DNA from 2 places in the Stenotrophomonas sp. STEN147 genome. Region 2 is predicted to be linked to the other one. Evidence: riboswitches for the same ligand, from Rfam matches in the RefSeq annotation. Region 2 holds a riboswitch; the other holds the start of a gene.
The links. A riboswitch is a leader RNA that binds a small molecule or an ion and turns the genes downstream of it on or off. The one in region 2 is predicted to bind glycine.

Region 1 (7,756 bases), on a different contig from region 2:
TGCTCGGCTGGACCGACCCGCGGCAGGTGCCGGTGATCGCCGTTCTGGCCAGCGTGCTGTTCGGCTTTGCCGCGACGGTGATGGAACTGCTGTTCCCGGACAAGGTGCTGCCGGTGCTGCTGAACATCGTCGGCTCGACCTGCCTGCTGGTGTGGACGCTGTCGCTGCTCTCCCAACTGGTGCTGCGCCGCCGTGCGGACCGCCTCGGCTCGCGCCTGCCGTTCCGCATGGCCGGTTTTCCGTGGCTGACCTGCTGCGCCCTGGCGATCCTGGCACTGATCTTCGGCCTGCTGCTGAGCGAGGCGCATACGCGCCTGCAGTTCCTGTCGATGGTGGCCCTGACCGCCACGATCGCGGCCGGCAGTGCCATCGCGCGCCGCATGCGCGAGGCCTGATCCCGTACTGCCGAGCGTGGGCTCGGCTCTACAGCGGGCATACATCCTGCGTGCCATCCTGTTCGCGGGGCCGTCATCGGCCCGCTGAACTGGAGCACCCCATGTTGCGCAGTCGTCCGTTCCTGATGTTCACCGGCCAGGCCGAGGCGGCCCTGGCCCTGTACGCCGAGGCGTTCGCCGATTTCCGGCTGCTTGCCCTGCAACGCCATCCCGACGGCGCAGGGGCGGGAGTACCCGGCCAGGTGCGGCAGGCGACCTTCATGCTCGGCGGCACCAACTATCTGTGCTTCGACAGCCTGGATGTGCACGACTTCACCTTCAGTCCGTCGATCTCGCTGTTCGTCGAGTGCGGTGGCGCCGAACAGTTCGAGCGCGCGGCGCGCGTGCTGGGCGAGGGCGGGCACTGGCTGATGCCGGTGGGCGACTACGATTTCAGCAACCGCTACGGCTGGGTGCAGGACCGGTTCGGTGTGTCCTGGCAGTTGAGCCTGGGGCAGATGCCGGATCCGTGATCGGTTCAGCCGCTGCGCTCGCCGGGCATGGCCCGGCGCTACCGTAAACGAAAACGGCCCGCTTGCGCGGGCCGTTCCGTCAATCACGCTTCGACTTCATCATCCTTGTAGGCGTCGACCGGGATGCAGGCGCACATCACGTTCTTGTCGCCGTAGACGTTGTCGACGCGGGCCACCGGCGGCCAGTACTTCTGCAGCTTCAGGCTGGGCAGCGGGAAGGCGGCCAGCTCGCGCGGATAGGCGTGGGTCCACTCGCTGGCCGTCACCGCGGTGGCGGTGTGCGGCGCGTTCTTCAGCGGATTGTCCTCGCGGTCCAGGCGTCCATCCTCGATCGCACGGATTTCCTCGCGGATCTGGATCATGGCGTCGATGAAGCGGTCCAGCTCATGCAGCGACTCGCTTTCGGTGGGCTCGACCATCAGCGTGCCGGCCACCGGGAAGCTCAGCGTCGGCGCGTGGAAGCCGAAGTCGATCAGGCGCTTGGCCACGTCCTCGGCGCCGATGCCGCTGCTCTTCTCCAGCGGGCGCACATCGAGGATGCACTCATGCGCCACCAGGCCATTGCGGCCGGTGTACAGCGTCCTGAAGTGCGGCGCCAGGCGCTTGGCGATGTAGTTGGCATTGAGCTGCGCGACCTGGGTCGCCTTGCGCAGGCCCTCGCGGCCCATCATCGCGATGTACATCCAGCTGATCGGCAGGATCGAGGCGCTGCCGAAGCTGGCGGCGCTGACCATGCCGACGGGGCCGTTGTCACCCAGCTTGCCCGGCAGGAACGGGGCCAGGTGCGCCTTGACCGCGCACGGGCCGACGCCCGGGCCGCCGCCGCCGTGCGGGATGCAGAAGGTCTTGTGCAGGTTCAGGTGGGAAACGTCCGAACCCCACTTGCCCGGCTTGGCCACGCCGACCAGGGCGTTCATGTTGGCACCGTCGGTGTACACCTGGCCGCCGTGCTTGTGGATGATCTCGCAGATCTCGACCACCTCCTCCTCGAACACGCCGTGCGTGGACGGGTAGGTCATCATGATCGCGGCCAGGCGGTCGCTGTACTTCTCGGCGTTGAGGCGGATGTCCTCGACATCGACATTGCCGTTGGCATCGGTCTTGGTGACCACCACCTTCATGCCGCACATCTGTGCCGAGGCCGGGTTGGTACCGTGGGCCGAATCCGGAATCAGGCAGATGTCGCGATGCTCCTCACCACGCGAGCGGTGGTAGGCGCGGATCGCCAGCAGGCCGGCGTACTCGCCCTGTGCACCCGAGTTCGGCTGCAGGCTGACCGCATCGTAGCCGGTGCATTCGACCAGCATCGCTTCCAGCGACTCGATCAGTTCCTTGTAGCCCAGTGCCTGGTCGGCCGGCACCAGCGGATGGATCTGCGAGAACTCCGGCCAGGTCACCGGGATCATCTCGGCGGTGGCGTTGAGCTTCATGGTGCACGAGCCCAGCGGGATCATCGTGCGGTCCATCGCCAGGTCCTTGTCGGCCAGCGAACGCAGGTAGCGCAGCAGTTCGTGCTCGCTGTGGTGCGTGTTGAACACCGGATGGGTCAGGAACGCGGACTGGCGCAGCAGCCCGGCCGGCAGCGCGTCGGCGGTGCTGGCATCCAGTGCATCGACATCGGCATCGGCACCGAAGACGGCGGCCAGCGCGACCACATCGGCGCGGGTGGCGGTCTCGTCCAGGCTGATGCCGACCGAGTCGCTGTCGATCGCGCGCAGGTTGTAGCCGGCGGCGCGCGCCTTGGCATGGATCTCATCGGCGTGCACGCCGGTGACGTGCAGGGTGTCGAAGAAGTCGCCAGCAACCTGCACGCCGGCCTTGCGCAGTGCGGCGGCGAGGATCGCGGCCAGGCGGTGCGTGCGGCGGGCGATGCGGGTCAGGCCTTCCGGACCGTGGTAGACGGCGTACATCGAGGCCATCACCGCCAGCAGGACCTGTGCGGTACAGATGTTGGAGGTGGCCTTCTCGCGGCGGATATGCTGCTCGCGGGTCTGCAGGGTCAGGCGGTAGGCCGGGTTGCCCTGCGCATCGATCGAGACGCCGATCAGGCGGCCGGGCATCGAGCGCTTGTAGGCGTCGCGGCAGGCCATGAACGCCGCGTGCGGGCCACCGAAGCCGAACGGCACGCCGAAACGCTGGCTGTTGCCGACCACGATGTCCGCGCCCCATTCGCCCGGTGCGGCGAGCAGGGTCAGCGCCAGCAGATCGGTGGCCACGGCGACCAGGCCCCCGCGTGCATGCACGGCCTCGACCAGTGCGCGGTAGTCGGCCACCTGGCCGAACGTATCCGGATACTGCAGCAGCACGCCGAAGCTGTCCGCTTCCAGCGCTTCGGCCGGGGTGCCGACGCGCAGCACGATGCCCATGGGCTCGGCGCGGGTGCGCAGCAGCTCCAGGGTCTGCGGGTGCACGGCATCGTGCACGAAGAAGGTGTCCGACTTCGACTTGGCCGAACGCTTGGCCAGGGTCATTGCTTCGGCCGCTGCGGTGGCTTCGTCCAGCAGCGAGGCGTTGGCGATCTCCATGCCGGTCAGGTCGGCGCACAGGGTCTGGAAGTTGATCAGCGCTTCCATGCGGCCCTGCGAGATCTCCGCCTGGTACGGGGTGTAGGCGGTGTACCAGGCCGGGTTTTCCAGGATGTTGCGCAGGATCACGTTCGGCGTGTGGGTGCCGTAATACCCCTGGCCGATGAAGCTGCGCAGCACGGTGTTCTTGTCGGCGATCGCGCGGATCTTCGCCAGTGCCTCCACTTCGGTGATCGACTCCGGCAGCGCCAGCGCTGCCGGCGACTTGATCTTGGCCGGCACGATGGCATCGGTCATCGCATCCAGCGACGCGTGGCCGACGACGTCGAGCATCTGCGCGATCTCGGCGTCATTGGGGCCGATATGGCGCTCGACGAACGCACTGTGGTGCTCGAGCTCACGCAGGGAAGGGGTGTTCTGGGACATGGCGAAGGATCCGTCAGGAAAGGGCACACGCACGGGCACAAGCCGCCGGATGGCGGGCTGCGGGGCGCCCCTCTGTCCTTTTGCCTGAGAGTTTGGAAGCGCGGCTGGCCGCAGCTTCGTGCCCCTTCGGCGCCGGATCGAACCGGTCTCTCCAGAGTTGTGTTGCGGGTGGTATCGGGCCTGAGCGATTACGGGCGTTGCGCCTTCGGCAGCGGTGTTCCGCTTCTCCCACCGTGTTGCCCGCCGATTATAGCCGGTTATGGCCCGCTGCCGAGGCCGCCCCGGGGGGGGGCACGTCGCCTGAATGGCCGATGGCCCGGGCGTGCGTTTTGTGCAGTGCTGCATGGCATCGGGCGCATTCCCCGCCTATGATGGGCGGATACCCGAATTCATCTGGCGCCGTCCCTGCTGCAGCGGGACCGGCGCCCGCCGTGCGTGCCGCGCATGGCCTTGCCGGACACCGTTCACATGACCGCCGCTGCTGCTCCGTCCACCCGTCGCATGGCCCTGCTGCTCGCGGGCCTGGCCATGTTCGGCCCGTTCTCCATCGACACCATTTTCCCGGCCTTCCCGCAGCTGGCCCAGCGCCTGGCGGTGGATGAGGTGGCCGTCCAGCAGACCATCAGCGTCTACCTGCTGTTCTATGGCCTGATGAGCCTGGCGCACGGGCCGCTGTCCGATGCCTGGGGCCGCAAGCGGGTGATTTTGGGCGGCCTGGTGGTATTTGCCGGGGCCTCGGTCGGCTGCGCGCTGTCCACCGACCTGCCGACCCTGCTGGCGTTCCGCGCGCTGCAGGGCCTGTCGGCGGGCGTGGGGATGATCGTCGGCCGCGCGGTGATCCGTGACCTGTACCACGGCCATGACGCCCAGCGGTTGATGAGCCAGGTCTCGATGCTGTTCGGCATCGCGCCGGCCATCGCCCCGATCATCGGTGGCTGGATTCTGCTCAGCGGTGCCGGCTGGCCGCTGATCTTCTGGTTCCTCGTGGTGTTCTCGCTGGTGCTGCTGGTGGCCACCGCGCGCTTCCTGCCGGAAACGCATCCGCTGGAGGCGCGGGTACCACTGTCGCCGCGCGCACTGCTGCGTGACTATGTGCGCATCGGCTTCAACCCGCGTTTCCTGCGCCTGGCCCTGGCCGGCAGCATCGGCTTCGGCGGCATTTTCCTGTACATCGCTTCCGCGCCGGTGTTCGTGATGCAGCACCTGCATCTGGGCGAAGGCGATTTCGCCTGGCTGTTCATTCCCACCATCGGTGGCATGACGGCCGGCGCGTTCCTGTCCGGGCGCATGGCCGGGCACACCACGCCGACCCGGCAGGTGACCATCGGCTTCTCCCTGTGCGCGCTGTCGACACTGCTCAACGTCGGCTACGTGGTGCTGGCGGCGGAGTTCGCGCTGCCGTGGGCGGTACTGCCCATTTTCCTGGGCGGCATGGGCATGGCGCTGATCTTCCCGATCCTGGCGCTGGCCGTGCTCGACATGTATCCGCACCAGCGCGGCCTGGCCTCGTCGCTGCAGGCCTTCGCGCAGCTGATGATCAGCACCGTGGTGGCCGGTGTCGTCTCGCCCCTGCTCAGTGCCAGCCCGCTGCATCTGGCGCTGGGGCAGGCCGGCTTCTTCGCCGCCGGGTTTGCGTTCTGGTACTGGGAACACCGCCGTGAGCGCGCAGTGCAGGCCGTGGTCACGGACCTCTGACCGGCCGCAGGGGCGGTGGCGGGCGACCCGTGAAGCGGCGCCACGGCCGGGGTGCGCTATCCTTGCGCCCCCCCGTAGCGATGCCGCCCCCATGTCCACCACCTCCAAGACCCGTCGCGACCAGCGCCGCCGCCAGGAAGAGAAGGCTGCCAACAAGGCCGCCGCCCAGGCTTCACCGGTGGAGCCGCATGCCGAACTGCGCGATGCGCAGCGCACGCTGCTGGCAGGTGTCGTGCGCCGCGATGGCGAGTGGGTGCTGGGCATGGATGGCCGTATCGCCGGCCATAGCGAGAGTGCCGCGCAGGTGCTGGCGTTGATCATGCAGGCCGGTGAACTGCACGAGCGCAACGGTACGCCGGTGCGTCTGATGTATTCCGACGCGCTGCGCGATGCCGCGCAGGCCGAGGCCAGGGAGAAGGGCCAGACCTTCGAGGAATACAAGGCCGAGCTGGCCGCCGCGATGGCGGCGAAGAAGAACAGCTGATCCGTAGTGGGCAGCGCCGGACCCTGTCCGGCGAGCGCAGCGGTGCGATCAATGCCGCCGGGCATGGCCCGGCGCTACCGGAACGGAAGGGGCGGATCCTCGCGGATCCGCCCCTTTTCTCATTTCGCCGCCGGTGCCGCGCTGGCCTGCCAGCCGCACATCTGGCCTTCGTTCTGCTGCTTGAGCCACTCATTGACCGGGCTGAAGTACTCGATCATCGGGCCGGCATCCAGCTTGTCGCTGCCGGTCAGCTCCTTCAGCGTGGCCTGCCACGGCTGGCTGGCGCCCTTGCTGAGCATCGCCCAGTACTTCTGGCCGGCTTCCTTGTTGCCGTAGAACGTGCACTCGTGCAGCGGGCCCTTGTAACCCGACGCATCGCACAGGCCCTTGTAGAACTGGAACTGCAGGATGCGGGCAAGGAAGTAGCGGGTGTACGGCGTATTGCCCGGCACGTGGTACTTCGCGCCCGGATCGAAGAACTCCTCGCCGCGGGTGCTGGCCGGGGCAACGCCCTGGTACTTGGCCTTCAGATCCCACCATGCCTTGTTGTAGTTGTCGGCGGTGATCGACCCATCGAACACGCCCCAGCGCCAGCGGTCGATCATCAGGCCGAAGGGCAGGAATGAAACGCCCGACAGCGCCATGCGCATCTGCGCGTTGATCACGGCCTCACGGCTTTCCTGCGGTGCGTCAACCAGGCCGATCGAGTTCAGGTACTTGGGCGTCATCGCCAGCACGATCGTGTCGCCGATTGCTTCGTGGAAGCCATCGTTGGCGCCGCCCTGGAACAGGGGCGGCAACGGGTTGTAGGCCAGGTCGTAGTAGATGTGGCCCAGCTCGTGATAGATGGTGGTGAAGTTCTCTTCGTTCGGCTTGATGCACATCTTGGTGCGCACATCGCCTTCCATGTTCATGTCCCAGGCGCTGGCGTGGCAGACCACGTCACGGTCGTCAGGCTTGATGAACTGGGTCTTGTCCCAGTACGACTGCGGCAGCGAGGGCATGCCCAGCGACACGTAGAAATCCTGTGCGCGCTCGGTCATCTGTTTCGCGGTACGCAGTTCGGCCTCGCGCTGGGCCCTGTACTGGCCCGCGACGCTGGCATCCTTGCCGGCCTTGGCCAGCGCAGCACTCAGGTTGGTCTGGTACTGCTTTTCCAGTGCGGCGGTGATGTCCAGGCTTCCGGCACCGGGATAGGGCTCCAGCTGGTCCCACAGGTTGGACCAGTCCTGCTGCCACATGTTGCCCAGCAGGTGCGCGGCGATCAGGCCATTACCCACCTCGGCCTTGTCCTTGCCGTAGGTCTTGTCCAGCTTGCCGCGCGCGTAGCAGTGCAGCTGCTCGTACATCGGCTTGACCTGCTCCCACAGGCGGTCGGTTTCCGGGCCGATCTGCTCCGGCGGCATGTCATAGCCGCTGCGCCACATCTGCCCGGCATCGGTGAAGCCCATGCCCTTGGCGCCTTCGTTCACCAGGCTGACGAACTTCTGGTAGTCGCCACGCATGTTCCGCGTGGTGCTGTGCCAGCCCTGCCAGGCATCAAGCTGCGCGTCGTAGTCGCGGCTGCGTGCCAGCACCTGTTCCAGTTCCCCCAGCTGGCGGCAGGAGGCCGGGTCGTTGGCATCGGTGCAGTACTTGCCGGCACCGTAGCTGCCCTCCATGCGGGTGGCGATCTGGGTCAGCTCGGCCAGCTTGGCCGGGTCGCGCGGTGCCGGCATC
Region 2 (7,756 bases):
TGTTCAATGGCCTGGACACTGCCGAGCAGGTGCAGCTCTCACAGCTGCTGGCCAAGGTGTGGCAGCACACCGGCGGCGGACGGAAGGACCTGCAGTGAGCGCAGCGATCAGCCCGGCGCGAAAGCATCAACTGGATACCGGGGCAGCCGCCAGCACGCATCTGGCGGAATGCCTGGCCGTGGATTTCGCGGTGTTGCTGCAGACCGTTGCGGTGCTGCCGGAGACTGCCATTCAATGCATGCGCGATGCTGCCAGCAAAGGCATTACCCAGCGCATGGTTCTGGCGGCAACGCTGTTGCGTGAGGCCAGCCAGGGTGATCCTGCACAGTGGCAGTCGCATGCATCCGACACCGTGCGCGGCTGGGCCTGCTACCTGATCGGTGGCGATGCCACCGCCTCCCTGCCGGTGAAGCTGGAGAAGATGCGCCCGTTGGCCGATGATCCGCATTTCGGCGTGCGCGAATGGGCGTGGCTGGCGCTGCGCACCGACATCGTTGCCGGGCCACTGCTGGCGCTTGAATGCCTGCAGCCGTGGACGCAGGAACCGTCCGCCCATCTGCGCCGGTTTGCCTGTGAAGCACTGCGTCCCCGTGGCGTCTGGGCGGCGCACATCGCTCTTTTCAAGCAGCATCCCGAACACGCGCATTCGCTGCTGGAGGCACTGGCGGATGATCCCGAACGCTATGTGCAGGACTCCGTCGGCAACTGGCTCAACGATGCCGGGAAGACCCAGCCGCAGTGGCTGCGTGACCTGTGCACACGCTGGCAACGCGAGCGCGACAGCCCTGCCAACGCCTACATCCGCAGGCGCGCACTGCGTTCACTGTGATCCGGCGGGTGCCGGCCCATGACCGGGCCATCGGGCCCGGTCACATTGCGCGGACGCGGCTAGTGGGGCTGCAGGCGTTCGGCCGCATGCGTGGCCAGCCCCAGGGATGCCAGCATCAACCCTTCCATCACCCGGTCGCTCACGTGATGTTCGGGCGCGGCATTCTGGCGGCAGCGTTCGGCGGCCAGCAGCACCTCCTGCACGATGCGCAGGCCGGCCAGTGCGCCATCGGCATCGGCCAGCATCATGCGTCGGCCGTTCGCTGGATGGCGCTCGGGCCAGGGTTGGCCATCGGCGGCCGCACCGCTGCCGATGCGTTGCAGGTGGGCGACCAGACTGTTGGGATCGAACGGCGCCTGATCGGCATTGGCCGGATCGGGGTGGGCACCGGGGAAGGGAACGTGTGGTGTGTTCATGGCGTGTGCTCCGTACAGGACAGACGACACCGCCACCGGAAGAGGTGGCGGACGGTACGTGGCGGCAAAGACCGGGAGATGCTGATACCGGCGGGCGCAAGCGCCCCCACGCACCGCCCGCCATGGAACGCGGACGGATTGCCAGCCGGCGCCGCGCAAGGCGACGCCGGCTGACAAGCGTAAACAACATCTCCTCGGGCTTTGCCGACCCGGCCACCCTTTTCCGGTGGCAAACCATCTTGAGCACATGTCCGCGTGGAATGCCAAGGCAGTACGCGACACGTCATGAACGCGGCGGAAGTATCGCATATGCCGTTGCCCGTATAACCGCGCATCGATCGCCTGCACGCCCCTTCCGGGCCGAAGGGTGGGAAGCCTGGAAGGAAGATCTCAACGCGGTGGCACCATCGGTCCAGTCGCGACACGATCGATCCGCACACCGGCACATGCGCTGGTGCGCCAGACGCGGTAAACAGTGCATTGCCCACGTCCACCCGCAGGGGAGTCGATCATGCAGAGCACGCTCCAGGTCACGCTGTTCGGCCCTCCCGGCGAGACTCCGGCGTTGCAGTTGCCGGATGTGGACGGGCCCTCGGTGGCGATACCGGAATCGACCCTGCGGCGGCTGGTCTCCGATCTCTACACGGCGCGGTCCCTGCTCAACCCCGAGCAGCTGGAGGAGGCGAGGCGGGAGCTGGACCAGGTGCTGGAGCGCTGGGCCGATATCCACGAGGGCCTGCTGCTGGACGTGGAAGTGCATGGCAGTCGCTAGATCGCCGTGCTGCTGAACCGCTTCCCCAGTTGCGGATGAAACATTTTGTGCTGCGCAGAAGCTGTGCTATCAATACATCCCATGAACGCAGCCGCTACCCGCTTTTACTGGTATTACTTTCCGAAGCCACTGGCGGAGGAAGGACTGCGCTCACCCTGAAGAAAGCTTCAGACGCATTCCCGAAAGCCGCCAGCGAACCTGGCGGCTTTTTTCATGCCGCCTCGCTGGGGACCCCCAACGTACCGGAGACCTCCCCCATGCCCCCCCATACCGACGACCTGCGCATCCGCACCATCGAACCGCTCGCACCGCCTGCCCAGCTGCTGGCGATGCTGCCGTGTGACGATGAAGCCTCCGACACCGTCAGTGCTTCGCGCGCGGCCCTGCACCAGATCCTGCATGGCCGCGACGATCGCCTGGCGGTCGTGGTCGGCCCGTGTTCGATCCACGATCCCAATGCGGCCATCGAGTACGCACAGCGCTTGAAGCCTCTGCGCGACGCGCTGGCCGGCGAGCTGGAGATCGTCATGCGCGTGTACTTCGAGAAGCCGCGCACCACGGTGGGCTGGAAGGGCCTGATCAACGATCCTGACCTGGACGGCAGCTTCCGGATCGACAAGGGCCTGCGCATTGCCCGCGGCCTGCTGCGCGACATCAACAAGCTGGGCCTGCCGGCCGGCGTTGAATTCCTCGACGTGATCTCGCCGCAGTACATCGCCGACCTGGTGGCATGGGGCGCGATCGGCGCACGCACCACCGAAAGCCAGGTGCACCGCGAACTGGCCTCCGGCCTGTCGTGCCCGGTGGGCTTCAAGAACGGCACCGATGGCAACGTCAAGATCGCGGCCGACGCGGTCGGCGCGGCCTCCAACCCGCATCACTTCCTGTCGGTGACCAAGCAGGGCGGTACCGCCATCGTTTCGACCACCGGCAACCCGGATTGCCATGTGATCCTGCGCGGCGGCAAGCAGCCGAACTACGACGCGGCCAGCGTGGCCGACGCCTGCCAGGCACTGGCCAAGGCCAGGCTGCCAACGCGGCTGATGATCGATGCCAGCCATGCCAACAGCCTGAAAAACCCGGAAAACCAGCCGAAGGTGATCGAAGACATCGCCGTTCAGTTGGAAGACGGCGAACAGCGCATCGTGGGTGTGATGATCGAGAGCCATCTGGTGGGAGGCCGGCAGGAACTGGTGGAAGGCCAGCCGCTGGTCTACGGGCAGAGCATCACCGATGGCTGCATCGACTGGGACACCACGGTGACGGTGCTAGAGCGACTGGCCGCGGCCGTGCGCGCCCGTCGCGAAGTGACAGTGTCAGAAGCCGCCTGAGCGCGGCATGTGTGTGGATGGCGGCCAGCGCCTGCGGGGGTGCGGCCGCGATCAGGGCCGGTCGGAGTTGGAGACCGGCCCGTCCGCACCGGCGATGCGCCTGGCGCTGCGCATGAGCGACAGCGCCAGGTCCATCGCCGGGGTGGTGCAGGGCACGAAGGGGAGCGCCGGGCCATGCCCGGCGAACACGCCATCGTTCAATGCACTTCGTCGTGATACACGAACTTCGGCATTTCCCAGCGGTAATGGATCGCCAGCAGGCGCAGGGCGAAGCCGCCCGCCAGGCAGCACAGGATGGCCGTGGCATCGGACACGTTCCAGTGCAGCAGCAGCAGATAGGCGGCGCCGGTCAGCAGCGCGATGATCGCGTACAGCTCCTTCTGGAAGATGAGCGGCACCTCGTTGCAGAGGATGTCGCGCAGCACGCCGCCGAACGCGCCGGTCAGCATGCCGGCGATCAGCACGATCGGCGTGGCATGACCGGCCTCGCGTGCGATCGAGCAGCCGATCAGGGTGAAGGCGATCAGGCCCAGGCCGTCGAGCACCAGGAAGGTGCGGCGGAAGTGGTGCATCCAGCGTGCGACCCAGGTGGCGATCAGCGCCGCGCACACGGTGAAGCCGAGGTACTCGGGATGTTTGACCCAGCCCAGCGGATAGTGGCCAAGCAGGATGTCGCGCAGTGAACCACCGCCGAGTGCGGTAACGCAGGCGATCATGACCACGCCGAACAGATCCATGCGGCGGCGTCCCGCGGACAGTGCGCCGGTCATGGCTTCGGCGGAAATGGCGATCAGGTAGATGATGGACAGCAACATGGAACAGGCTCCGGACGCGGTGGGGCCGGCCATGCGCGGACGCCGCCATTGCCTGCGCAATGACGGGATGACGATGACCGGTGCCGCTCCCGCTGTCCTTTTGCCTGAGAGTTCAGCGGCGTAGGCCGCGTGCCCCTTCGGCGGATCGTACCGGGCATGCCCGGTGACCTCTCTCCAGCTCGGCGAGTCGAATGCATGGTTGGTGGGATTCCAGCCCACCGGCCTGAGCGATCATGGGAGCCTGCGCCTTCGGCGGGCGCCAGCGCGGCGCCTCTCTCCTGCATTCGCGGGCAGTATATCCGCTGCGGTGCAGCACGGCATAATCCCGGCATGGCCCCCTCCCGCCGCCCGTGGTTCCTGTACCTGCTCGAATGCCACGATGGCAGCTACTACGCTGGCATCAGCACCGACGTGGACGCGCGTTTCGCCGCCCATCGCGCCGGCACCGGGGCGCGCTACACCCGGGCCCGCCCGCCGCTGCGCATCCTGGCCGTGCGTGAGTACCCGGACCGCGCCGCGGCTTCGCGCGCCGAGTGGCAGCTCAAACAGCTGCCGCGCGAGCGCAAGCTGGCGTGGCTGCAGGCATTGGATTCCGCATCTTTGTAGTGCCGTGCCCAACGTGGGGTCAGACCCCTTTCCGCAGGAAGGGGATCCGACCCCGTTGCAGACCTGCGCTACCGTTTCGGCCGGCGGTCATCCTGGTCATCGCCGAAGATGATGCGTGCGCTGCGCTGGTAGCTCCAGTACGCCACCGCCCAGTTCAGCAGCACCACGATGCGGTTGCGGAAGCCGATCAGGAAGAACACGTGCGCGGCCAGCCAGAACCACCAGGCCAGCACGCCCGACAGCTGCAGGCGCCCCAGGTGCACGATGGCGGCCATGCGGCCGATGGTGGCCAGGTTGCCGTAGTCCGCGTACTTGAAGGGCCCGGGCTCCGGCCTGCCGTGCAGGCGCGCGCGGATGACCTCGGCCACGTACTTGCCCATCTGCTTGGCCGCGGGCGCTACGCCGGGCACGGGCTTGCCATTGGCTTGGTTCACGGCGGCCAGATCGCCGGCCACGAACAGTTCCGGATGCCCGGGCAGGGTCAGGTCCGGCTGCACCTGCACGCGCCCGGCACGGTCCAGTGGCACGTCCAGCGTGCGCGCCAGCGGCGAGGCGGCCACGCCGGCCGCCCACACCACGGTGCGCGCCGGCACGAACTGGTCACCCAGCGTGAAGCCCTGGCTGTCGATGTTGCTCACCGGGGTTCCGGTCAGCACTTCCACACCCAGCTTTTCCAGCTGCCGGCGCGCCTTCAGCGAGAGCACTTCCGGGAACGAGGACAGCACGCGTGGACCGGCTTCCACCAGGCGCACCTTGGCGCTGGCCGGATCGATGTGGCGGAATTCATTGCGCAGCGTATGGCGCGCAATCTCGGCCAGGGTGCCCGCCAGTTCGACGCCGGTCGGGCCGCCGCCGACGACGGCAAAGCTGAGCCATGCCGCCTTCCTGGCCGGGTCCGGTTCGGCTTCGGCGCGCTCGAACGCCAGCAGCAGCTTGCGGCGCAGGGCAATGGCATCGTCGAGGGTTTTCAGGCCGGGCGCATCATCGGCCCACTGGTCGTTGCCGAAGTAGGCGTGAGTGGCGCCGGTAGCCAGCAGCAGGCTGTCGTAGTCCAGCGTGCTGCCGTCGGCCAGCCGCACCTGGCGGAGCTGCCTGTCGATGACCACGACCTCACCGAGCCGCACTTCCACGTTGCGCTGGTGGCCGAGGATGTGGCGCAGCGGTGCGGCGATGTCCGGCGCTGACAGGCCTGCAGTGGCGACCTGGTACAGCAGCGGCTGGAACAGGTGATGGTTGCGGCGGTCGACCAGGGTGATGCGGATGCGTTCGCGTGCCAGCGCACGGGTGGCCCAGAGGCCGGCAAAACCGCCGCCGACAACGACCAGGTGGGGAACGCGCTCACGACTCATCGACTCACTCCAGGGGGCATGGGGAACCGTCCGGCATCTTCGCACGGCGGCGGCCTGTCACGTCAGCGTGCGCGCGGATCGGCGATACTCGGATTCAGGCAACCGCCAGCGAGAGGCCCATGAGCGAACCGGAAAAGCGCATCGCCCTGTTGATCGATGCCGACAACGCGCCCGCATCGAAGATCGACGAAGTGCTGGCGGAGGTGGCCCGCTACGGCGTGGCCAATGTCCGCCGTGCCTACGGCAACTGGAAGAGCCCACGGCTGAAAGGCTGGGAGGCGGTGCTGCACGAGTACGCGATCCGGCCCATCCAGCAGTTCGCCTACAGCAAGGGCAAGAACGCCTCGGACATGGCCATGGTGATCGATGCGATGGACCTGCTGTACGCGCGCAACCTCGACGGCTTCGCCATCGTCTCCAGCGATGCTGATTTCACTCCAATGGTGATGCGTCTGTTGACCGACGGGGTGAAGGTGTATGGCTTCGGCGAAAAGAAGACGCCGGAACCCTTCGTCAATGCCTGTTCCAAATTCACCTATCTGGAAGCACTGGGCCAGGCCCATGCCAGCGTGCCGGAAGTGGAACAGGGCACGGCAGAGCCGGGTGCCATCGAGCCGGCCACCGGTGAAACGGGCAGCGGCGACGAAGTGCGCCCGCGCAAGAGCGGCGCGGAAATGCGCAGCGATACACGTCTGGTGAAGATGCTGCGCCGCGCCGTGTCCGCAGCGGAAGGCGAAGACGGCTGGTCGCACCTGGGGCCGGTGGGCAGCCAGATCGCCAACCAGGCCTCGTTCGATTCGCGCAACTATGGCTATGGAAAGCTGAGTGATCTGCTGGCGGCGATCGGCCTGTTCGAACTGAAGAAGGATGGCAAGTCATCCTACGTGCGCGCGCTGCCGAAGAAGAACCGGTAGCGCCGGGCCATGCCCGGCCGACGCCCCCGCGCATCATTCCGCACGCCCACATGTACACCGATCAGGCGTATCGTTGCCGCTCGCATTGCCCGCAAGGAATACCCGCATGTTGAAGATCTGGGGCCGTCGCAATTCCAGCAACGTCCGCAAGGTGCTGTGGTGTGCCGAAGAGATCGGCCTGCCCTACGAGTCCATCGAAGTGGGCGGCAGCCACGGTGGCACACAGACGCCGGAATACCTGGCGATGAACCCCAACAGCCTGGTGCCGGTGATCGAGGACCACGGCCTGCCGCTGTGGGAGTCCAACGCCATCGTGCGTTACCTGAGCGCGCGCTACGCGCTGGGGACACTGTACGCGGAGGATCCGATGGAACGTGCACAGGCCGAGAAATGGATGGACTGGAGCACTTCGCGGATGGCGCCGCTGTACAGCGATCTGATCTGGGGCATCATGCGCACCGCGCCGGCAGACCGCGACGAATCGCGCATCAATGCCGCCATCGTGCGCGCCGCCGATTACCTGGCGATGGCCGATGCGACGCTGGCCACGCAGCCGTGGCTGTCGGGCGCGACATTCGCGATGGGCGACATCCCGTTGGGTTCACTGGTGTACGCCTGGTATGAACTGCCGATCCAGCGTCCGGACCTGCCCCACCTGGCCGAGTGGTACGCCCGGCTGCGTGAGCGACCCGCTTACCAGCGCGGCGTGATGTCACCGCTGACG

Region 1: another riboswitch for glycine. It lies ahead of gcvP (aminomethyl-transferring glycine dehydrogenase); the one in region 2 lies ahead of ACVOKU_RS09480 (trimeric intracellular cation channel family protein).

Annotation. Positions count from the first base shown of each region.
Region 1 covers NZ_JBRRCG010000021.1:53,911-61,666, forward strand. The annotation lists gene ACVOKU_RS16755 (amino acid permease) at 1-395, shown strand, start outside; gene ACVOKU_RS16760 (VOC family protein) at 497-907, shown strand; gene gcvP (aminomethyl-transferring glycine dehydrogenase) at 991-3,858, opposite strand; glycine riboswitch at 3,921-4,023, opposite strand; gene ACVOKU_RS16770 (multidrug effflux MFS transporter) at 4,327-5,553, shown strand; gene ACVOKU_RS16775 (hypothetical protein) at 5,645-6,037, shown strand; gene ACVOKU_RS16780 (M2 family metallopeptidase) at 6,157-7,756, opposite strand, start outside.
Region 2 covers NZ_JBRRCG010000007.1:88,450-96,205, reverse strand. The annotation lists gene ACVOKU_RS09510 (MarR family winged helix-turn-helix transcriptional regulator) at 1-98, shown strand, start outside; gene ACVOKU_RS09505 (DNA alkylation repair protein) at 95-829, shown strand; gene ACVOKU_RS09500 (hypothetical protein) at 889-1,245, opposite strand; gene ACVOKU_RS09495 (hypothetical protein) at 1,757-2,017, shown strand; gene ACVOKU_RS09490 (3-deoxy-7-phosphoheptulonate synthase) at 2,275-3,348, shown strand; gene ACVOKU_RS09485 (hypothetical protein) at 3,400-3,549, opposite strand; gene ACVOKU_RS09480 (trimeric intracellular cation channel family protein) at 3,546-4,163, opposite strand; glycine riboswitch at 4,246-4,351, opposite strand; glycine riboswitch at 4,365-4,454, opposite strand; gene ACVOKU_RS09475 (GIY-YIG nuclease family protein) at 4,494-4,769, shown strand; gene ACVOKU_RS09470 (NAD(P)/FAD-dependent oxidoreductase) at 4,838-6,118, opposite strand; gene ACVOKU_RS09465 (NYN domain-containing protein) at 6,238-7,032, shown strand; gene ACVOKU_RS09460 (glutathione S-transferase family protein) at 7,139-7,756, shown strand, end outside.